4 regions of the Cohnella massiliensis genome follow, and region 3 is predicted to be linked to each of the others. Evidence: riboswitches for the same ligand, from Rfam matches in the RefSeq annotation. Region 3 holds a riboswitch; each other region holds the start of a gene.

Region 1 (5,763 bases), 820 kb from region 3:
AAATCCGGTTCCCGGTTCACCGTTTCCGATATATATTCGTTCCACACCGGATCGTCTTCCACCAACAAAACTTTGATCTTGTTCATCGTATTCCTCCCATCGGTTCCATGGCGACGAATGGCGGAAGACCCGTTGGATGGGAAAATGGAGCGTACATGTCGTGCCGGTTCCGGTTTGACTCTGCACCTCGATCGATCCCTGATGTTGCCGCATCACTTCATGGCTGTAGAACAATCCCATTCCGTCGTTCGCTTCGTTCGATTTGGTGGTGAAACGGGGCTCGAAAATATGCGGCATCGATTCCGGCGCAATGCCGCAACCGGTATCACGAACGATGATGTCCATCGTTTCCGGCGACAGACTCGACGATATTGTCAAACTCCCTCCTTCGGACATCGCTTCGATGGCATTGAAGAATAGGTTTCTCAATACCTCCTGCAAGTGTGCCGGGTCGCAATACAAGACAATCGATTCATCCAGTTCTTTCCGAACAGCAAGTTTTTTGTTGCGGAATTCCCAAGCCAATCTGCACAACGTGTTTTCAACGAGTTCGGATAAAACGCAAGATTGCTCATACAGAACCAGTTGCTGTGAAGGATGACGAAAACGGACGGCGATGGCCATCATCCGCTCCGTCGCATCGATCAGATGCGATGCATCCCGGTAAAGCTCCTGTTGTTTGGTCCGTTGGACAAGAAAAAATATGCGCCTCGCCGCCACCTGCATTTTTCCGAGCTCGCTTTTGAAGGCATGATAGAACATGAATATAGCAGGCGTCTTCCCGTGCAGATCCGGGGAATCCGGATATTTCTCCAATCGCAGTCGAACGCCCAATATGCCATAGCGGACGGAAAACGCGTAAAAGCAAATGCAAGCCGCGGTGATAACGGCACGGTTTGCGTTGATGATCGGATGGAATCGGAGCAAGGGCAGAATGAAGTCGAATAACAGCACGGAACTGGTTGCCGGTACGATTATCCAACAGACCAAACGGTGTTGCTGACGGATCCTCTCGTCCGCTTCACGATAAACCAGCCTCAGACATACCGCGGCTGCCGTCATGTAATAGAGCGCGGCCCAGAACGGCATCGGATGCACATCGTCTTCAAGTCGGGAACCTGCCGAAGACAGAAAAAACATGGCCAGGACCGGTGTAAAGGCAACAGCGATTACGCATCGTTTCCATCTCCTCCGCCGTTGAAACCAACCCGTATAGCTCAAACCGAACATCAAGAGCAGATAAGGCGGCATGTACATGGCCAAGAAGCAAAGCCATCCCTTTACCCACTCCAACCCGTCAGTGATCGGATCGTATGCCAAGGACGCGGCTAAGGGAATGATCTTCTCATCCACTGCGGCAGACAACTCCCCGAATACGGAGAAAAAAGCGACTCCGCCAGCCCAGCGATTCTGCTCGCTTCTCGGTTGGGAAAACAGCAGAATTGCCGTCACCGACCATAATGATAGGACCAGCATAACCACATCAGATCCCTCCCTTGGCGAGGTTTTCCTATTCCCGGCTTCTTCGACGCCGTGGCTTGATTCCAACCGTTCCCAAACGACAAAAAAAGACACGTACCCTAACCGTGCCTTTCCCAAGAAGCCTGTCTTTTTAGGGTAACCCGGCGATCATAGCCTTGCGGCCGCAGACCCGTGGCTTTGCGTCCCCGTCTTTCGAGCGGGTTTGCCATTTTTCCTTCCTACAGCTTCCTATTCATTTGGACAATCAAGCGGATGTGTGCTTTGCTCCCCTCCTTTTTACGCATCAGATTTCATACGCGAGCACGATGTGCAGAGATGAGATGATTCTATTATACTGCAAATCTGTCATAAATGGTAACAGAAAATGGATATATAGGCCCAATCTTCACGGTCATTATCCTTAGTCGATTATCTGACAATAATTCGACGACTTATTACTGCTGTATGACAGCATTTAAATTTGGGTGGCACATGAAGTAAATTTGAGTTATAAGTGAATTTCTTAGTTGTGAGTCATGCCTTGCAAATCAGTACCTTGTTGAAACTCCATGAACATGATGTTCTTCTCGATTTCCACTTGGGTACTGAACGGAATCTGATGAAAATCGCCCAAAATAAAAGCATGCATAAAAGGGGGCATCGGATGGGCCGCCATTGGCCGCAGATATTGCAGGTAATCAAGATAGACCTTGGGCAATACCGTACCTGTTAGGGGGAGCTGCGGCGTATGTTTGCCCATATGAGACAGCGGGGCCGTGATCATGCCATACTTCCAGAAGGCCGGGAAGAACGTAAAGGCATCACCTTTCATTATTTCGTTGCGTCCCCATCCCATTCCCGTTGCTTCGCTTTTTGTTCTTGAAAAGTTCACCGCAATATCTTCCGGTGATTCTCCTCCGAAACGTTCCACGTGTCCTTGTACGATTTTGCGGCAGGCTTCTTCGACTTCGGCAGACACCGTGTTTGTTGATCCTATTATCGAGACGTTTCTCGTTGCTTCGTTCGTCAAAAACCTGGCGGTCCATTCGGGTAAAGAATCCTTATAGGTGTACAAGAAAGGAGTTCCCATATGCGCCGCAAATCCGTATGCCGGCAATGCTTCTACCGACTCTTCAACGGATATTAAAAATGTGTTTTTCGTTACCATCTCCGGCATGGTATCCGGCAATAAACGCTTCCGCCACTCTGCAATATGGATTGACTGCACAACAGGGTCAGAATGATGAAAATGCAAAGTAGTATAACCTCTGCCATGGAGTTGTTGGATAGCCGATGGGTTGAATTCGCCGATTAAAATAACGTGAGGCACATTCTTGCCGGCAGGCTGCAACCGGTTGATTTCATTCCATACCAGCTCCGACAGCGTTCCGTGATTGACAAACAAAATAGGAGCATTAATCGGAAAGTGAATAAGCGACACAGCTGGCACGATCGTACGAAAATCGTCACCGCTGACTAAAATAACTGAATTTGCGCGCCAACTTACCGTCCTGCTGGGATAGATCATTTGAGAAACTGCAATGGACAGCGCCTCCGGATCCGAAAGCGCAATACGTGTCGTATCTGGCGTATGATAAACCATAAAAACACCTCCACATCAGCCTATTCCGACGAATATGCGAATGTGTGCACCATTTTCACGCTATCCATCTAGATATCGAAAAAAAGAACCTTCTCGGCGAAGGTTCTGGAAATAAGGGGGTTTAGACCCCATTATCTATGTGGATGATTCCTGCGCATCATGAAAGGCATAATCACCAAATGAGACAACGGACAGATCAGAATCAGCAAGAAGAGCATGCCATTCCCGGTTGGCCCCGATGCTCTGCCGCTTAGGAGCAAGGCGGCAGCCAAAATAATCGGAAGCACGCAGCATAGGATCATCATCCAGTTGTGAGCCTTGCGGTTATGACCATGATCCGAATGATTGCTGTGATCGCTGTGATTACCGCAGCAACTCATCACTCATCATCCTTTCTGTTGCTTTAATTGTTGAATTTCCTGCAGCATCTGGCCATTTTGCTCCTTTAATGCATTCAGTTCCCGCGTCAATTGGTCCTCATTCCGATCCTTATGATCAGAATGATTACCTCTCATCATGAACATCATCGGAACCATCATAAGTGGGCACAACAGTAATGCAAGCCAAGACCAGTCCATCTTTCCATTCCTCCCTCGAAGAATCATCACTTCTGTTTGTTCCGCAATACATCTTTTATTCGCATAAATTCCTCTTCCGTTATTTCTCCACGCGCATAACGTTCAGCCGCAATCCGGTCCGCTTCTTTTTCACTTTTTCGCAAACCGGTATCGTGATGAATGGCCAACCTCGCGACCAGATAAATGACCCCAATAATAACCAGCAGGTTAACTACCCATCCGATCCAGCCCATTCCAAAGCCATATCCCATCATCATGGCTGTCTCGCTCCTTTCTTATCTTTAGTATAGGGCTTGCTGAACGGGTCACATTTTACGGCATCACGGGCAAGCGGAATGCAAGGGTCGACCAGAGCCATTGCAAAAAAGGCAAAAAGAGAACCCGGAGTCTCTTTTCGAGGTTCATGACCAGCAGTTGCAGCCCGATCACGGTCTTGCTCGTCCTCTGAAGACGCGCTCGAATACGGCCAAGCCCATAACTGCGCTTGCCTTCACCGAACTTGCCTTCCACTGCGTTGCGTGCGGCTGCATCTGCCTTCGCGATCTTCTTCTGCTCCTGCTGATCGGCGGACGGACGCCCCAACTGCGGTCCGCTCAGCCGAATTCCCTTCTCCTTGCAGTAGCGCAAGTTGTCGCGTGTGCGATAAATCTGGTCAGCCAGCACCGCTTTGGGATAATAGCCGAACCTGGCGCGGTAGTGTTCCACTGCATCCTGCAGCGTCTGACCTTCGTTGTAGCTGTCCCAAGACAGATACTCCCGGAAGGCATAGCCGTTCACCAGGCTAATCGCCAGCTTCGCGCCGAACTCGACGTTCGCCCGAGCTTTGCCACGCACGATCGGCCTCACGTGCGGCTGTGCGATACTGACAATCCGATCGGGTACGCTATGCGTTCGCTTGTCGTACATCGCTTGCTGCTGGCGATAGAGCTCTTGAATGACCAGCAGCTCCTTGTACATGCGACGCGGCAGTTGCGTCAGGCCGCCCGTCGTCTCGGCGAGTTCGGCGATGATGCGCAGATCACGGGAGACGAACCGCAACTGCTTGCCGATGGCTTTGCGCATCGTGCGCGGCTTCACGCGCCGCTGCTTGGCAATCGCCAGATAGGCTTTGCGGGAACGCTCTCGGGATGTTCTTGGCTTGCGAGGCTATCCGCGCTGCGGTTCATGCAGAATGTCGATCATTTTCTCCAGCTTTTCCCGGGCCTGATTCAGCAGAGACAGATCCGTCGGGTTGGCGATGACCGCCGTCGCGCAGGTGGCGTCCAGCAACAGTTCACCCTCGTTCGTCAGTTCCATCTGCTCAAGTTGCGGTACTGCGGACTCGTCCGATGCTGCGGCCGCTCCGTTACCGGGCTCATCGCCCTCATTGTCCGATGAATCATTCGCTTCACTCGACTTACGCGCTTCTTCCAGAGCGATCCATTCATTGACTTCATCGAGGATCTCGCCGCCCAGCCGCTTGCGGAAGTGTGTCATGAGCGAATGGTGAAACGGACGGCGGTACTGGTATTCGGGCAGACCGAGGAAGTGCTGCAGATACGGGTTCTCCAGAATCTGACGAAGCGTCTCACGATCATCGGTGCCCAGCCGCTCCTGGATGATTAGGGCGCCGAGCGCGACACGGATCGATACAGCCTTCTGACCCTTGAGGCTCTTTTTAAAGTTCTTCGCATACTTCTCTTCGAGTTTCCACCACGGAATCATTTGGGCGAGCAACACCCAGCGGTTATCTTCTGCGAGTTTCCCGCCGAACGGCAAAAAGAAGTCGCCTGGCAGGATCATCTGGCTCTCGGTTCGCTGATACAATTCGGACGCCTCCAAGTGCAAGGTTTTTCGCGGGTAAGTCCCTGTTTTCCTTGCACTTGAATTCGACAAAAGAGGTCCTAAACCCTTGTGGCTGTTGGACTTTTGATTCGTTCAGCAAGCCCTATGTACACGGTCGTTTGCTCGGACGAGTCAATCGTTGCCTGCGCGCCCTTCATTCCTTCCATGTGGTCGGCCTCAAGCGTAACCGTTGTCCCCGGCTTTAATGGTTCGCTGCCGGCGTCCTTGATATCTTCTTGGATCACCCACTTATGATTCGGTACTTTCTCGCCGCCGGTTGTTGGGGTATAAGTGACC
Region 2 (5,763 bases), on a different contig from region 3:
TAAACAGGGGATGAAAAACGTTAGCAGATCAACCACTGGCTGCGGCTTCTTCTTGTTCAGAGGGAATATATCAAATGCAGGATTTAACAACAAACCGGCTTCGCCGATAACGAAGACATTCCGACATGGGCGAAAGGCGCGGCGGAAGCGATCCGCAAGCTTGGTATCGTCAGCGGCGGGCGGCGGCAACCATTTCTTTCCGAACGATGCGGCAACACGGGCGGAAGCGGTCGTCATGCTGCTCAGAATGCTGGAAGTTCGGGAGCAAGAATAGATCAACAAACATCAAGGGCCAGACCTAACATGATTTTACTCAGTTTGGTCTGCCCTTTCTTTTGAAGTCGATGAGCAATCGATTCATGAGACTGTTCCAACAAATGCGGTCATCGTTTCCGAAGGTATAAACAGGGATGAAAAACGTTAGCAAATCAACCACTGGCTACGCTTCTTCTTGTTCAGGGGGAATGTATCCTTAAACGGAAGGATATTTGCATTTCTGAAGCGGTACCCGCTTTGGACTCCTTGATTCAATGATTCAAGGGCAAATCGATCTTGTTTGTAAATGATGCAGGATTAAAACAGTTGCAATGAATGATCGAAAAAAATAAAGTATTCAAGAAGCGACCGACGAGTGATCATTCGCTGGTTCAGTCTTTCAATATCGTGTAGTTGATTTTCATGATTTTTGTAGTAGAACGGGTCATGCATGGACGTACAAACTAGAGAGAACAGGGCTTACCATCTTCGTCGTACCTGCCCCTTTATGTTGTAGACTCTCCGGATTTGGAAATCAATTGTCTAACAGCCTCAACCACCGTTGCGCGTCGACGTGCATGATCCGATTTCGCGGCCACCAGTTCTGCGATTTCAGGAGGTTGGGACGACCACAAAGCAGCGATGCTTTGAACGAGTATCATCAATTGTTCAGCATCAAATCGGGATGAAAGCCTTCCGTCCTCTTGAGCGGCTCGAATGACGTCGATTTTATGCCGGGCGGCATCGATGCTCCCAGGGATGAGTTGGTCGGTCCCGCCTCGCTCGAGTCGGTGCCACATGATCACGCGAGCGACTTCAGGATGCTGCTCGCTCGCATCGAACAGCTTTCCTGCATACTCGGGCAAGTCTTCTGGAATAATGGGAATATTGGTTACAGTCTCGTTAACGATAAAATGTAGCACGGCGTCGAACAATTCGTCCTTACTGCCAAAATAGGTGTATACCAGCCCTGCGCTGCACCCGGCGCGCTCGGCAATTTGATCGACCCGGCTTCCGGCCAGACCGTGAGCGGCGAATTCCTTTAAGGCGGCTTCAAGGAGTTGTCGTTTTTTCGATTCGGGATCTCTTTTTATCATGTGACCATTATACTTGAATAAACGTTCATTTGACAACCAAATCTGCTGTGTGATTTAATAAGGGAGTAATTTATTAAACGTTCATTCAATAAGGAGGGAGAAATACATGCCTGCAAAAGTATGGTTTATTACGGGAGCCTCGCGCGGATTTGGTCGCGCCATTGCAGAAGCTGCGCTTGAGCGGGGCGATCTGGTAGTGGCAACGGCGCGAAATCCGGAAACACTAGACGATCTTGTATCTGCAAGCGAAGGACGCGCCTATGCCGTTCGCCTGGATGTTACCGATGAAAACGAAGCCAAACAGGCCATTGCTTGTGGAGTAGAGAAGTTCGGTCGAATTGACGTTGTCGTGAACAACGCCGGATACGCCGACCTTGGATCGATTGAGGAAACACCGTCGGACCAGTTTCGCGCCCAAATCGAGACGAATCTGTTTGGCGTCATCAATGTCAGCCGCGTAGCGATACCGGTCTTTCGGAAGCAAATGAGCGGACGATTCATCCAGTTCTCCACCATCGGCGGACGCCGTCCGGCAGGGCCGGGACTCGCCGCATACACGGCCGCCAAACATGGCGTCGAAGGGTTTTCCGGTGTGCTTGCCGCCGAAACAAAGCCTTTTGGGGTGAAAGTTACCTTGATTGAACCCGGTGGCTTCCGTACCGACTGGGCAGGGTCCTCGATGAAGATCATTCCACCTGGTGAGCCGTATAAAGAGACGGTCGGGATATTATTGAATATATTCAACGATGCTGCCAGGACAGGGAGACTCCCCATTGGAGACCCCAAGAAAGCTGCGAACGTTATCCTCAAAGTGGCCGACATGGAAGAGCCGCCGCAATGGCTCCCTTTGGGCAGCGATGCAGTGAATATGATCCGGCAGGCCGACGAATTGAAGCTCGCAGAACTGGCCAAATGGGAAGAACTCTCGCTCTCTACGGACGCCGACGATGCCGTCCATCCCGACCTTAGTAAGCTATAAAGTTAATCCTGCCATAGGCTCGATTCGGTACGAAAGAGAGGCAACTGAATGCGGTAATGGCAGGATTGACCAGCAGTGATTGGATTTCATTCCTAACGGGCATGCATGACTATCTGATCAGTTGTCCCGATATATCGATAAAGCGAAACAGGAAAAAGGCAAACCAGTTCGAAAGACTGGGACGCAAAGCCACGGGTCTTCTGCCTTCGTGCAATGATCGCCGGGTTACCCTCTCTATTGCTGTCAGTTAAAAGGCACGGCCTTTCGAGGGTACGTGTCTTTTTTTTTTGCGCTTTCAGAACAATCAACGAGGTGATGAAAAGATGGAGGAGCGTGCAAGTTATGCCGTAGAAATTGATGAAGTCGTGCGTTGGAAAGAAGGGAAGATACAAGTTTTGCTGGTGGACAGCGACCCCATTTGGCAACAACGGATGGCGGAGCTGATCAATGCAGAGCCTGATATGAATATATTTCATATTGCAACAAATAAGGAATCGGCCATTCGAGCGTGTGAGCAATTGGATTTAGACGTCATGATTCTTGATCTGGTATTACATTCATCGCAACAAGATGGACTCTATACAATTTCCGAAGTTCTGAAAATTAAATCGATGCCAATCATTATCTTGACCTGCCTCTATGAGTCTGAAATCATTGTGGAAACTATGCTGGCCGGGGCGATCAATTACATTACCAAGATCAACTATGCGGATGTCGCAAACGCCGTAAGGGAAGCCTATCGGGGACAATCTTCCCTTCATGCCGATGTTGCATCCATAATCCGTAATGAAATTGGTCTTGATAAGCGGAAAGAATTACATCGTATATTGACGCCCACTGAAAAAGAGATCTTGCAGTTGATCGGGTGGGGCTATAAACAGCCGGTAATTAGAGAGTTGTTAGGCGTCACAGAGAACACCATGAAATCGCACGTTCGTAACATCATTCGAAAATTCAATGCTAGCTCCATTCATGAAGCAGCCGAAAAAGCGAAACGAAGAGGCCTGTACAATCGGCAAGACCGAATCACGTGTTAGCGATTCACACTGATTCGAGTCATTTTGTGTTCATTCGACATTTTATGAACTGATCGTGTGATGAAAAAATCACCCTCCATATTTAAGCATTTTATAGGTAAAATGGAGGGTGTAAATGGAGATTTTTAGGAGAATACGACCGGAGGTGAGAGTCATAAAAAGAGGAATAAAGGTTGTGAATATCGTACCTTGTCAACATCTGCGAATCTCGAGATGAAGGGTAGATGACGATGGAAATGGAGAGTGAAAAATGTAACTGGCCGAAAACGATAAGAAAGCATGTATCACAAGGAGGACTTTGTGATGTCGCAGACCAAGTACCCATTCCTTATCAGAAAGTTGAATCATGGCTGAAGTCCTATAAAGACTGGAAAGCGAGATTGAAGTATGTTCAATCCGAACTCACTCACATCCCAGAATTGACGCGCACCCTGCATATGGTTGCGGCTCATAGCAGAGGTAGAAAACAGGAAACGGTATTGCGAACGGTCATTCGACGCATACAGATCACTGAACATGAAATCCCATTGTTGCTATCCAGAATTAGTCTGATCGACTACGCTCTTACGGCGCTCACCTCGGAAGAAGGCTTATTTGTTCGTTTGAGATATATTGATAATCTTGCATCCTCAGATGCCATAAGTCGCCTGGCGCTTTCCCGCCGCGCGTACTTTTATCATCGGAAGCGAATTTTACGCAAAATCTACATGAAAATCAAAGATCGGGCGTTTTTGCTGGATTTGGAGTCGTCTCAAGCAGATTGAATGAATTCAGAAGACGCATTGCACATAGATTTGTCCCCCGTACTCAACTTTGAGGATCGGAGTGCCGGTGTCGCATCGAACATGCCGAACGCTGCACTGGTTTTGCCTTTTTTTGCACTAACTATGCACGCCATATGCACTTGTTTCATGTTATGTTGATAATGTGGACAGACAGTGCCATGGTAGCAACGATAAATATGTGTGATTACTCACTTTTATCAAGCGTCGTTTCTTTCCCTGATGCCCAGCGGAAGGAATTACGGCGCTTTTTTATATTGTTCATGCAGTTGTCGGCTAAATATCGGATGCCAAGGAGCTGAACGAAACAAGGGCAGCGCCATACATCATAGCCCACTTAATTTCTCACACGGTGTTGCCAGGTGAGAAAGAGGGTGAAGGCGATGTATGCTTATTGCTCATAACTGCAATCGGCGAAAATATCGGCAAGAATATAATTCAATTTCACAATCAGACCTAGTCGCAACCGAGCGTGGACGCGCTCTGCGGCAAGGTCCTATTTGTTTTTTACAGCTGTTATACAAAGGCATAAAAGGCAGCGTTGGCTGTCGTTCTCCCCCCTCTGTTTTGGTTTGCCAACAAACCAAAATGGAGGGACATGAATGAAAAAGATGAATTTGCGGGATATGTATCCTTTTTTAAAGTCGGATGTATGGGTTGATGTAGACGAAGAGATTGCCCATGAAATGCGGCGCTTCGACTTGGAGGAAAGCGCCTACAGACTGCGAACGTATCGCCATCGGGCCTATTATTCGCTTGATCGCAACGATGGGATTGAGCAGCATGTTTTATTTCTTTCGATTTCACCGGAGGAGTATTACGAGCGCAAACTTTCAAGGCAGCAACTTTATGAAGCTATGTGCCTTTTGCCGGAGAAATCTGCCAGGCGGATTTACGCCCATTATTTCTTGGGCATGAGCAAAGTCGATATTGCCAGGGCCGAAAATGTCGATGAGCGGGCGGTTCGTAAATCGATTCAACGAGGCTTGAAACAAATGGAATACTTGCTCAAAAACATGTAATCGTTTCGTGGGAGGGTCCGATTTTCCTGCCAAAATGAACGGTTATATAGAGGACCATGTTCAGACAGCGGCTGGTTGCAACCAGCCGCTGCACTATACACGAAAGGGGTATGCGATGATGCAACAGGTTCGGTTTCGAGATGATGAACACGAGAGGTTTTATGTTCAGATGCTGGATGAAAGGAAATGCAAAGACGGCTATCACCGAGCACTGTTCTATACATTGGGCATTTCCCTAGAAACCAGAAGTCATATCCGCGATTTGTATGATTTTGCTAATGGCGGCATTAGGCCCGAAGGCCTTTCGGCCCCTTGGCAAACCGGCAGTACCATTCGAGTGTGCCGGCTCGCCTTTAATTTGTGGAACGGCTGGACCGAAGCAGGGGGCGAACGTTACTCCACTCCCCACGAACTATTCGATTGCAGCTATGCCCCTTACTTTTTTGAAGCGATTCATCTTCGTTATCCCGAATATTGCCGAAATCACGAGAGAACGATCAATCGGCTGGCCGAACAAATTCGCTGAATGGCTACCAACGACGGGAGTGAAATGGGACGATGAAGGAAATTAAAACGAGGAGTGTTGTGAAA
Region 3 (5,763 bases):
CAGGTCATGGCGGTTTACAAGGAAAAATTCGAGCCCATCAATTTTGGCTTGGCCAGCTATGAACAATATTATGAAGATGCCATCGCAGCTCTCAAAAAGGCAGGCTTTGACCTTGTCTTTGACGAATTAAAAAAACAGTACTCGGAATTCCGACTCCAACATTAGATGCCGAGCCCGATTTTGAGAGGACGATTCGATCTTGAGCAGATTCAGCATATTCACGAAACTGATCGCTACTTTGTTTATTTTGCTTATCCCGATTTTGCTCCTGTTTGTGGTATCGAATCGAACAAGCACGGGCGTATTGACTGACGAAATTATTAAAGTGAAGCGATATCAGATCGAAACGTTCGCAAGCCAACTGGATCAGCTGTTTTTCCAATTCGATACCTATCAGAAAATGTTGTATGAAAGTACGGATGTTCGCAATTTAGCGTATCCCGATTTGCTTGACGATGTTTTGAATAAATATAGAATCAACCGAACCGTCTCGGAGGAAATTAATCGGCTTGCCGGTTATGGCGATTGGAAAGCCGTCATCGCGGTCGTCTACCCTCGTACCGGAAACGTCATTAAAAGCAGTTCCAGTTTGAATGCGCTTCCAAATAAACTTCCCGCACAGGATACGTTTTGGCAATACTATTCCGATCCCCATGAGGATTATTTCATGGAAATCTTGTCTTATCCGGATAACGCTGCGGAATCGGGCGAGGCGCATATGAGAGTCGTGCTTAAGTTCGGCGTGGCCGCCTTGCGCAGCGCTTTAACCGAATTTAAAGCGAACGGTTCGGGGGATCCCTTTCTGTACCATCCGGAAGAGGATCCTATTTACAATTATTCCGTTAATTTTGATCAGATTGACGAATTTCTTCCCGATCTCAAGGGGCTTGATTCTTCGACGGATAGCGGATATTTGTTGCTTAAATCCGACAATACGAGATTTCAGGTCCACTATCAAAAACTGGATTCATTAGGCTGGTATTTGGTTGATTATGTGCCCATCAGTCAAATTATGGCGCCGATCAGCCGAAACCGGATGATGTTTTATGCGATAAGCGGCATGCTTCTGTTTATGGGGGCCTATCTTGCCTTTGTCATGTATCGCAATATTCAGATTCCATTCCGGAAACTGATTCGGAACATGAATTTGATTGAGAAGGGGATTTATTCCATTCGCATGGAAGACAAGCCCAAAGGGGAGTACCGTTTTCTTTATGAAAGATTCAATTCCATGGCGTCCAAAATCGAGGAGTTGATTGAGAATGTTTATAAAGAACAGCTCCGGTCGAAGGAAGCGACGCTGAAGCAGTTGCAATCGCAGATCAACCCGCACTTTCTCTACAATACGCTGGCTTACATCAAAAGCATGATCGAGTTGAATGAAAACAGAGCCGCCATTTCGATGACCATGAACTTGAGCAAGTACTATCGGTATACGACCAAAACGGGGAACAAGATGGTGCGGCTGAAAGAGGAACTGGACTTGGTGAGTTTTTATCTGGAAATCCATTGCATGCTGAGAGACGATTTTGAATTCCAGACCGAGACCGAGCCGCAGATGGAAGATATATGGGTTCCACGGTTGATTGTACAGCCGCTTGTTGAAAATGTAATCCTCCATGCGTTCAAAAATCAATCGGAATACGGAATGATTCGAATCCGATGCTGGAGGGAAGAACGCATGAACCATATAGCGGTCGAGGATACGGGCGCGGGGGTTGATCATTCCTTTATCGAGTCGATGAGAAAGAAAATTTATACGAATAACGAAGAAGTGGAATCCGGGCTGAAAAACGTTCATCAACGTCTGCGTTTAATGTATGGCAGCGGCTCGGGATTGCGGTTGAGCAAATCGAAATTGGGCGGACTTTGCGCAGCATTATGTTGGAGCGATATGGAAGACGTGTCTTGACGAAGGAGGAACAAAAATGTACGAAATCTTGATCGTGGACGATCACACGCACTTGGTTGACAGTCTGGCGATCGGGCTTCCGTGGGAGCTAATGGGGGTCTCTAATGTCTACAAAGCCTATTCCGGCGAGGAGGCCCTGGAGCTGCTAAATTACCGTTCCGTTGATATTGTGGTCACGGATATCCAAATGAACGGAATGACCGGACTCGAATTAATCGCTCGAATAAATGAGAAATGGAAAAACACAAAGGCGGTTATTTTAACCGGATATGATGAATTTCAATATGCGAAGGAAGCCATCCAGCAGCAAGTATGCGATTATTTACTGAAGCCGGTATCGAACGAGGACTTGGAAAAAACGCTTCGCCATATTATAAACAAGATTACGGAAGAAGGAAATGCGCTCCTGAATCAGCAAAAATTTTATTACCGGTTCAAAGAAAGCTTGCCCAAATTAAGAGAGATGTTCTTGTTCGATTTGCTGTCCGGCAAAAATTACCCCCTATCCGTTTTGAAGGACAAGATCCAGCTGGTCGAGCTGCCCATTCAAGCCGAAAGGGAAGCCATCCTCTTATGCATGAGAGTGGAGGAGGATAACTCGAATACGGATCTGTACAGCCTCTCGTTGATCGAATATGCCATGTTTAACATTGTAGAAGAAGTATTTTCGAGTCAATTTCATGTGATCTATTGCAAAGATTCGTACGATTATTTGATTTTCCTGGTACAATCGAAACAAATCGAACAATCGGATCCCGATCGCTCCGCCGTTATAATTGAGGACCTGGCCCGGCTCTCCCAGCATCAAATCAAATTATATTTAAAATCGAAAGTGTCCATTGTCCAAAGCAATTGGGGGGAGTTTCCAAAAGACATCCTGTCCATGTACCACTCCGCATTATCGATCTATACCGATTATATCGGCTACCAGACGGAAAGTTTTTTTCAAGTAACGCAAAAGAAAGAAGCGTTCGACATTCGGCCGTTTACGGAGCTTTACCGTTCCCAAACGTTAATGGAGTTAATCGAAATCGAGCAGTGGACGGCATTCGAGAACAAGCTGAGCCGGATATTCGACGAGCTCGAAGGAGCAGGCGGCGGCGCCCGCGAATACGGGGTTGAAATCTATGTTGCGTTGCTGCAAGCATACTCCTATTATTTGCACAAAAAAGGCAAACGGATTTTTGATGTATTTGGCAGAGACATCGAGAAGATGCTGAAAATCGATGCAAGCTGGAGCGTGGAACCTTTGAAGGAATGGGCTTTCGGCAGCTATGTACAAATCAAAGCGTACAGCGACAACTATTCGGACAATATACGTTCCGACTTGATGCAACGGATTCGCCGATTCATCCAAGGGAATATAAAGGAGATCACCCTTCAAGCGGTAGCCGATCATGTCCACCTGCATCCCGTATACGTATCCAACTTATTCAAGCAGGAGGCCGGAGAGAACTTCTCCAACTACGTCCTTCGCCTGCGAATGGAAAAAGCGGTACAATTGTTGAAGCACAAGGATTTGAAAATCAGTCAAATTGCGCACGAAGTCGGCTATCAGAAACCGCAGTATTTTATTAAACTGTTCAAATCCCAGTACGGGATGACGCCGCAAGAGTTTAAGAACCATTTATGAAGTGGCAGCACCTATATGCTGCATAAAAAACAAATTGAAAATCAAGAACGAATCATTGCTCGTCTCGATCTTTTGCTAAAGGAATTGAAATTGAATAAAATGAAGGACGAGTGAGGAATCAAAAGAAGGAGGGAACGACATGGAAGTTTTCGCAAAATATTTAGCGCGCATCGATAATCCGGAACATCGGGCCCGAACGGAAGAGGTTTTGGCTTGGGTAACGAAAAAATTTCCGAATTTAGCGCCCAAACTGGCGTGGAATCAGCCTATGTTTACCGATCACGACACCTTTATTATTGGCTTCAGCGTTTCCAAACGTCATTTGGCCGTCGCCCCCGAACGGGCAGGGATGCAGCATTTTTCGGATGAAATTGTCCAGTCCGGCTACGATCACACCAACGAGTTGGTCCGTATTCCGTGGGGGAGTCCGGTTGATTTCTCTCTGCTTGAGAAATTCATTGAATTCAATATTTTGGATAAGGCGGACTGTCCGACGTTTTGGCGGAAATAAAGAATGGGATTTTTTACTTGATAGAAGCCTGGATTTTTGATATGATAAGTTCACAAAGCTACTCACGATAACGGCAAACTTGTCGAAAGGCAAGGACGCAAAGCTATAGGGCCTTCATGACGTGATGTCAATGGCAGCCAGCTACCGAACGAAGACGCTTTTTTTGTTTTTTTGGACTTGCTGTTATTTCAAATTTAATCTTGCAGGAAATCAAGCTTTGGACTCTAGTCCAAGGCTTATTTGGATTTGTTTAGAAAATGTACAGTTTCTGGTGCTACAATGGCGAAAGCCCATTTGGTTCTGAAAAACTATCAAGCGCAAGGAGTCGCGCCAATAGGAAATGGCGGAGGTGATGAGCTCGATGGTCCCTTATCGGTACCGTCCGATGGGTGCATGGTGCGATTTGCGCACGGAAAGGCAAGATCGGAACCAATAGTATGAGGGTGATGAAGAGGACGAGGGAGAGACTATGAAGAAAAAAGCAAGTGCATTCGCTGTGGCCCTGTTGCTCCTGTTCCAAACGCTGCTTGGCGCATCGGCCTGGACGACCCATGCTGCGGCAAGCGTGCAGGAATCCGTATATGGTGTGACGTATAGCGTCTATAACCCGACATCGCCAGTCGTTCATTCGGATAATATTTTAACAAAAGTTGTGTTAACCGATACGAACGGTTCCGTGATCGATGCCGTGTATCATCCGGACAGCAGTTTGGATATCGGCGCAGCTGTCAATCTCAGCTACGAATGGGAGCTTCCGAACGGACACGGCTACAAGGCCGGGGATACGTTTACCTTCGAGCTGCCGACGCAGTTTGAAATTTTTACCGACATTAACGAACCGCTCGTTTCCGATCAAGGCGAGGTAGGCCGATTTACGGTCGATCGGAACGGAAAGGTCGTCATGACCTTCAACGATTACGTGGAGAACCATTCCAACGTAAGCGGCAAGCTGGAAATTCGCACGGAATTCAGGAAGGAACTCATTAAAGGCAGCACGGAAATCATAATCGCCATTCCCGTAAGAAGCGGCGAGCAGACCGTAATCGTTCGCCTGAAGCCGCAGGGCGGAAAGCTGATCGAAAAGCAAGGAAATGCGGTCGGCAAAAATCAGATAAACTGGACCGTCAAGATCAATACGACGCTTGACAAAATCAAACATGCGGTCGTCACCGATGCAATGCCAGAGGGTCTGGAGCTTATCGACGGTTCTGTCGAGGTTTATCACTTGCAAGTGAACGGAGACGGATCGACGCTCCTTGGCGACAAGGTAGAGGACAGCAAGGTTACGGTCGCTACGAATAACGGCGCCAAACTTGAGCTTGCGTTCGCGGATGAGACGATCGGCAAGGCGTATGAGATTCGTTTCTCGACGAAGCTGACCGACGGGCCGTCGGGCAAGGTGAAGTTTGAAAATACCGCCGTTCTGTCCGGCGATGACAGGGAAGAAGCGAAAGCGACCGCATCGGTAACGGTGGATCGCGGAGAATTTTTGACCAAATCGTATCGCGAAGATAAAGATACCGGAATCGTCACTTGGACGGTGAAATACAACTTCAACGAAAAACAGATTCCGAAAGACCAAGCGGTCATCACGGATGAATTCAATTCGATTCATACGTGGATTGCCGATTCGCTGAAGGTGTATAAAGGGAATTCGACGAATGCCAAAGATTTGCTTTCTGCGGATGATTATATGGCCGAAGCGAC
Region 4 (5,763 bases), on a different contig from region 3:
AACGCTTTCTTTCAACGGTTCCAGCAAGCGGTTTCACCCTTTCCGGCCGACGGAGCCTTTGCCGGAGCCTTTCTCCGGCCATCTCCGTCCGACTGTTAAAGTTGTACGATAAGTGCTCCTATGGTTGATGCCTTCATTATACACTTGTACGTACATGTGTGTCGAGAGGGAAAGCCAAAACGGCTTCGGTCACGTTTCGGCCGGAACGGCGGCCGTCGACTGCCGGACGACGAGACGGGGCGGAAAAACGTTCGCCGCTCCCCCGGGCGGCGATTCGCCTTCGAGCATCGAGATGAGCATGCCTGCCGCCGTCTTCCCCATTTCCGCCTTCGGGTGCGCCACCGTCGTCAGCTTGATTTCCGTCGCCGTCGCCAAAAACGAATCGTCGAATCCGACGATCGACAAATCTTCGGGGACGCGCAAGCCGGCTTCCCGCACCGCGTCGAGCAGCGCCACGGCCAGCTGATCGTTGTAGCAAACGATGGCCGTCGGCCGGTTCGGCATCGCCAGCAGCTCGCGCAGCGCCGCTTGCGGCCGCTCCTCCTTCCGCTCGGTCTCGTAACGGACGAGCATGCCGGGCTCGACCGCCAGCCTGCGCTCGCGGTGCGCCTGCAAAAAGCCCTTCAGCCGGCGGCTTCCCTGCAGATCGTCCGTTTTGAAAAATCCCGCCACCCGGCGATGCCCGAGCTCCAGCAAATGCTCGGTCGCAAGCCTTCCTCCCGCTTCGTCGTCGAGCTTGACGCAAGGGAAATCGAGGTCGGGATAGCTTTCGTTGATCATCAGCAAAGGAATGCCGTGATATTCGAGCGCCATGTAGGCGTCGAAATTCGGATTGCCCTCCGCGCTTCGCGTCGGCTCGACGATCAGCCCGCACACCCCTTGCCCGAGCATCATTTCCAGGCTTTCCCGCTCGCGGTCCTTCCGGTTGTCCGTGCTGGACAGCAGCAGCCGGTAGCCCCGATCCTTCAAGGCGCTTTCCACCCCTCGGACGATCGACGGAAAGATATAATCCGAAATGTAAGTCGTAATCAGGCCGACCGTCCGGTTCGCGCCCGCGTTTCTCCGTTCTCCGGACAGCCGGGCGACGAACGTTCCTTTCCCTTGCTCGCGGGACAGCCAGCCTTCCTGCACAAGCTCCCCGATCGATTGGCGAACCGTTTGGCGGCTGAGCCCGAACTGCTCGGACAGCTCGTTCTCCGAAGGCAGCTTGTCTCCGGGACGGTAGCGCCCGCCGGCAATCCAGGAAACGATCTCTTCTTTGAGCCGCATATATTTCGGAGACTGCGAATTCAAACCGATTCACCTCGAAAAGCTTTTTCTTCCATTATAGCATAACTTGAAACTTGTACGTACAGGATTGCGCTCGCACGCACCGAATTCTCTCCCGGGGCGTCCGGACGGCGCCCTGCAGCGTCAGCCGGCCCGGGGCCATTGCAAGAAAGGAACGATAACAACCGCCGGGCGAGGCCCCGGCGGTCGATGCTTGGTCGATTAACGTTCCGGCCCTTGGCGCCCCGCCGGTTGAGACTTCGGCGGTCGATCGGTTGCCGCCTATTTCCGCACGATTTCCTTCACGGCCTGATCGAGCTTGTCGAACAGCTGATCCTTGTCGATCCGGCCTCCCTGGTATTCCTGCATCGCGGCTCCCCAGCCCTGGATGACGCCGTCCGGATAGCGCCCCCAATGCCAGCCGCCCGCTTCCTTGGCCTGCTGCGATACCGCCGCGCCGAGCTGGCCGATGTCGGCCTCCGTCGCCGGAATCGTGACGAGCGCGGGGATGAACTTGAAATCCCGAACCAAATATGTTTTGCCGGTTTCGGAGGAGACGAGCCAGTTCAGGAACGCTTTCGCTTCTTCCGGATGCTCGGACTTGCCGTTGACGATCCAGAAATTCGCCGGACCGGTGTAAATGCGCTCCTTGCCGCCGTCGTCGATCGGAATCGGCATCATGCCTAGGTTCAGTTGCGCCACCTTGTCGATGTCGCCTTGAATCCAGTTGCCCTGCTGAATCATCGCCGCCTTGCCGGACGCGAAATTGGCGACCTGCGTCGCGTAATCCGTCGTCAGCTTGTCCTTCTGGCTGTACTTGAACACGAGATCGACGTAGCGGATCCATTTTTCGAACACTTCGTTTCCTTTGAACGAAACCGAGCCGGCCGGACAAGCTGCGCGAGACGCTCGTAAACATGAACGAGGGACTGCAGCTCGTGCTAGGGAGCCGGTTCGACTTCGGCATCGGGCAAACGGCCGTTTTGCCGGAAGGAGCCGGGGCTTCCTACTGTTCCGCTCGCGCGGCGCTTCGGCAGCGAAACCTGTCTCGAGTTGCCGGGAGCCGGACCGGCGAGCGAACCGGGCGTTCCCGGGACGATGCCGGCCGAGGAGGAAGCCGCGGCTCCGTTTCCCGCCCCGTTCGACGCCGCCGGCTGCCTGTCCTTGCCGGCATGGGAGCGCCAGCTCGGCGATTGGCTGCTTTCTCTTTCTTCGACTTGCGGCGTCGAGCGGCCGAAAGAGAAAAACGCGATGCGCGAAATCGCCAAATACATCGAGTCGAATTATAACCGGGAGTTGACGCTGCAGGAGATCGCCGGCCATTTTTACTTGAGCCGGGAATACATTTCGCGGAAATTCAAACAGGAGTTCGGGGAGAATCTGTCCGATTTTCTCGGGCGGGTCCGGATCGGCAAAGCGAAGCGGCTGCTGCTCAATCCCCGCTTGCGGATTGCCGAGGTCGCGAACATGGTCGGCTATGCCGACGAGAAATATTCCAGCAAAGTGTTCAAAAAGCTGGAAGGAATCTCGCCCGGCCAATACCGCAAAGGTTGACGGCGGGCGGGCGCGGTTCCCGCCCCGCCCGCGTCCGCCCGCCCGTCCGCGCGCGCCTGCCGGCCTTGGCCGCGCGGCTTCAGCCGAACCGGCCGATCCAATCGGACAGCGGCTGCTCGGCAAGCGAAGCGATTTTCAGATCGGCTTCGGAAAAGTCCATTCCTTCCGTCAGCGGGTTCGGCACGGCGATGCCGTACATGCCGGCGGCCTTCGCCGCCCTCAGCCCGTTGACGGAATCTTCGATCGCGACCGCTTCGTTTCCGCGGACGCCTAGCGATGCGAGCGCAAGCTTGTACAGCGCCGGGTCGGGCTTGACTTTTTCCACCTCGTCCGCCGTATGGATCGCATCGAAATAAGCGAGCAGCCCGTGCTCCCTCAGATGCGGTTCGACCGAGCGGCGGTAAGAGCTCGTCGCAAGACCGATGCGCAAATCCCGCCGCTTCGCTTCTTCCAGCGTCGCGATGACGCCCGGCCGAAGCTCGACTTCTTTGGACTTGGCGGCGAACCGTTCGTTGAACAGACGTTCAACGGCCGGGCGGTCGATCGGTCGGCCGCAAAGCCGCTCCAAATCCTCGTAAGGGTCGTAGGCGCCCCACGTGCCGATTCCCAGCGCCCAGCGTTCGAGCTCCAGCTTCTGGCCGTGGTCCGAGAAGATGTCGCAAAACGCGTCGTACGCCACCGACTCGGTATCCAATATCGTTCCGTCAAAATCGAACACGACTGCCTTGATCAATCGCTTCTCTTCCTTTCTTCTCCAGCATGGCTTGCGGCGGCGATGGCGGCCGGTTCAAATATCGACCGCGTACGAAAGCGCGAGCTCGTCTCCGGATTTTCCGCGAATGCCCCAATTGCCTCTGGGCATCTCGATGAGGACGATTTCCAGATCGTTCTCGGTAAGCCCGCACGCTCCCGCTCCTTCGTACAGCAGCCGGATCAGGTTTTTTTTCGCTTCCTCCGAACGACCTTCGAACATCATAATCTCTACAATCGTGTAATGCTCGGAACGGTCGGCGGGAAAAATGAAATCCGCCTTGTCCAACCCGATGAAGCGTTGAAATCTTTTTTGTTCGGGAATTCCCCACGCTTCCGTCAGACACATATGGATAATGTCCGACAGCGTTTCCCTTACCGCTCCAAGCCGTTCGCGAATACCGTATACTTTTACCTGAGCCATTGGCTGCTCACCTCTCTCTGTCTCCTTCTGAAACTCCGTATCCGCCTCTATCGTATCATGATTTCCCCGGCAAACAAAAGAAGCCGCCCCGAAAATCGAACGCATGTTCCGTAGGAATTTAGTCGATTTATGGCGAAACATTATCTTTATAGGTAAAAAGGGTGACAACTTGGTCCTTTCGACTGGTGCGTTCAAACCGAAAATCGCAAACCTTTTGAAAAAAAGGGGCGCAAAGCCCATGGGCCTAAGGATCCAGAATCTAAGGCAGCCGGGTTACCGAAATTGTCGATCATCAGAAAGGAAAACTCATGACTACGATGGAAAATCTCATTACGCAGCAAGATTTTTATCACCTTTTTCAGCCGGTGCTGCATCTTGCCGACCGGTCCGTGCTCGGTTATGAGGCGCTCATCCGTTGCGACGCCGTTCGCTCGCCGGACCTGCTTTTCAAAGCGGCCGCGGAGCAAAACAAGCTGTTCGAGCTGGATACGCTGTCCGTATACAGCGCTATCGCCGCTTTCTTTGCCGACAAGAAGCGGAAGGAGTCCGGCGAGTACCTGTTTCTTAACGTCTTTCCGTCCTCGCTCGCGGACGGGACGTTCCCGCATTTTATCGAAAAGGCTTTGCGGGATTATCTGGTTCTGGCAGACCGGATCGTATTCGAAATCAACGAGACGGTGACGGAAGCGGAGAGCTGGGATGACGCGAACTTTATCGGCAACTTGCGTTGGCTCCGCGAATCCGGATTTCTTGTCGCATTCGACGATGTGGGGGAAGGAGCGACGACGCTCAGGAAAATTATCGAAATCGCCCCCGACATGATCAAGCTGGACCGGTTTTTCGGCAGGGATCTGCAGGTCGACGCGGAAAAACGCAAAATGTTGAAGTTGTTTGCGGAATATTGCAAGGACAACACGCTGCTTATCTTGGAGGGGATTGAAGAAACGGAAGACCTGATGCAGGCGCAGCAGTTGGGCGTCGCGTTGGGACAGGGATTTCTGTTGTCCAAGCCGAAGCGGCTGGCGGACCTCTACTCAACGGGCGTCCCTTAAATCTTCGGAAAAGGGAGTCGTAGATATTGGAAGACCGAAAGAACTATTCGAGAAAAGCGATGCTGTCATTAAAAATTTCCGAGTTTGAAATGCCGCCCATGCAGGATTTGCTTATTATCGGCAGGCGCGCCCCGATCGGTCCGGAAGCCGTGCGCAGAATGGCCGAGGCGCTTAGCCCCGACCAGTTCTCCGTGGTCCGGACCGACCATCCGAAGATCGAGGCTGTCCTCATCCGCACCTCCCTTCTGCAAATGCTGGACGAGAGCGTACTGATGGACGTCATCGTTCAGGAAGCCGAGGGGCTCATCAACGAAACGATGGTGCTTCGCTCGGAGCTGAAGGTGGAGGTATCCGTGCAACGGGAGGTCGACATCCGATGAAGGTCGGCGAAGTGATGACTCGCACGATTCATAGCGTGTCGTCCGGTCGAAGCGTGCTCCATGCCTCCGAACTGATGGAGAGGTTTCGCATCGGCTCCCTCCTCGTCGTCGATGCGGGAACGGTCACGGGCATCCTGACGTCGCGCGACGTGCGAACGACGCATCCGAACCGGATCGTTGCCGACGCGATGACTGCCGATCCGATCGGAACCGTCGAGGACGCCTTCGTTTGGGACGCTCTGAACTTGATGGCGGAGAACGGCATTGAGCGGCTGCTCGTCCGTTCGAAGGACGGCTCCCCGTCCGGGATCGTCACCCGGGAGACGCTTGCTTC

Evidence for each region. Region 3 has a riboswitch for cyclic di-GMP ahead of B7E11_RS30440 (collagen binding domain-containing protein). Riboswitches for the same ligand answer to the same signal wherever they lie in the genome.
Region 1: it holds a riboswitch for cyclic di-GMP, as region 3 does, so the genes downstream of both, B7E11_RS30380 (sensor histidine kinase) here and B7E11_RS30440 (collagen binding domain-containing protein) in region 3, are expected to answer to the same signal.
Region 2: it holds a riboswitch for cyclic di-GMP, as region 3 does, so the genes downstream of both, B7E11_RS13300 (response regulator transcription factor) here and B7E11_RS30440 (collagen binding domain-containing protein) in region 3, are expected to answer to the same signal.
Region 4: it holds a riboswitch for cyclic di-GMP, as region 3 does, so the genes downstream of both, B7E11_RS11860 (EAL domain-containing protein) here and B7E11_RS30440 (collagen binding domain-containing protein) in region 3, are expected to answer to the same signal.

What each region holds. Positions count from the first base shown of each region.
Region 1 is NZ_LT821259.1:1,146,903-1,152,665, reverse strand. Features, by position in the region: gene B7E11_RS19120 (LuxR C-terminal-related transcriptional regulator) at 1-47, opposite strand, end outside; gene B7E11_RS30380 (sensor histidine kinase) at 1-1,476, opposite strand, end outside; cyclic di-GMP riboswitch class I at 1,614-1,699, opposite strand; gene B7E11_RS19110 (hypothetical protein) at 1,985-3,064, opposite strand; gene B7E11_RS19105 (DUF2933 domain-containing protein) at 3,451-3,642, opposite strand; gene B7E11_RS19100 (SHOCT domain-containing protein) at 3,669-3,899, opposite strand; partial or broken gene B7E11_RS19095 (IS5 family transposase) at 3,955-5,448, opposite strand; gene B7E11_RS19090 (YdhK family protein) at 5,526-5,763, opposite strand, start outside.
Region 2 is NZ_LT821258.1:824,837-830,599, reverse strand. Features, by position in the region: gene B7E11_RS13310 (TetR/AcrR family transcriptional regulator) at 762-1,388, opposite strand; gene B7E11_RS13305 (SDR family NAD(P)-dependent oxidoreductase) at 1,459-2,331, shown strand; cyclic di-GMP riboswitch class I at 2,479-2,564, shown strand; gene B7E11_RS13300 (response regulator transcription factor) at 2,655-3,368, shown strand; gene B7E11_RS13295 (hypothetical protein) at 3,593-4,132, shown strand; gene B7E11_RS13290 (RNA polymerase sigma factor) at 4,753-5,172, shown strand; gene B7E11_RS13285 (DUF6075 family protein) at 5,288-5,698, shown strand; gene B7E11_RS29980 (C40 family peptidase) at 5,731-5,763, shown strand, end outside.
Region 3 is NZ_LT821259.1:1,969,774-1,975,536, forward strand. Features, by position in the region: gene B7E11_RS22935 (ABC transporter substrate-binding protein) at 1-165, shown strand, start outside; gene B7E11_RS22940 (sensor histidine kinase) at 200-1,912, shown strand; gene B7E11_RS22945 (response regulator transcription factor) at 1,929-3,545, shown strand; gene B7E11_RS22950 (iron chaperone) at 3,685-4,056, shown strand; cyclic di-GMP riboswitch class I at 4,119-4,205, shown strand; gene B7E11_RS30440 (collagen binding domain-containing protein) at 4,526-5,763, shown strand, end outside.
Region 4 is NZ_LT821258.1:467,665-473,427, forward strand. Features, by position in the region: gene araD (L-ribulose-5-phosphate 4-epimerase) at 1-27, opposite strand, end outside; gene B7E11_RS11835 (GntR family transcriptional regulator) at 190-1,293, opposite strand; gene B7E11_RS30960 (extracellular solute-binding protein) at 1,552-2,127, opposite strand; gene B7E11_RS11845 (helix-turn-helix transcriptional regulator) at 2,368-2,823, shown strand; gene B7E11_RS11850 (HAD family hydrolase) at 2,903-3,556, opposite strand; gene B7E11_RS11855 (tautomerase family protein) at 3,611-3,997, opposite strand; cyclic di-GMP riboswitch class I at 4,192-4,278, shown strand; gene B7E11_RS11860 (EAL domain-containing protein) at 4,306-5,049, shown strand; gene B7E11_RS11865 (hypothetical protein) at 5,076-5,429, shown strand; gene B7E11_RS11870 (GGDEF domain-containing protein) at 5,426-5,763, shown strand, end outside.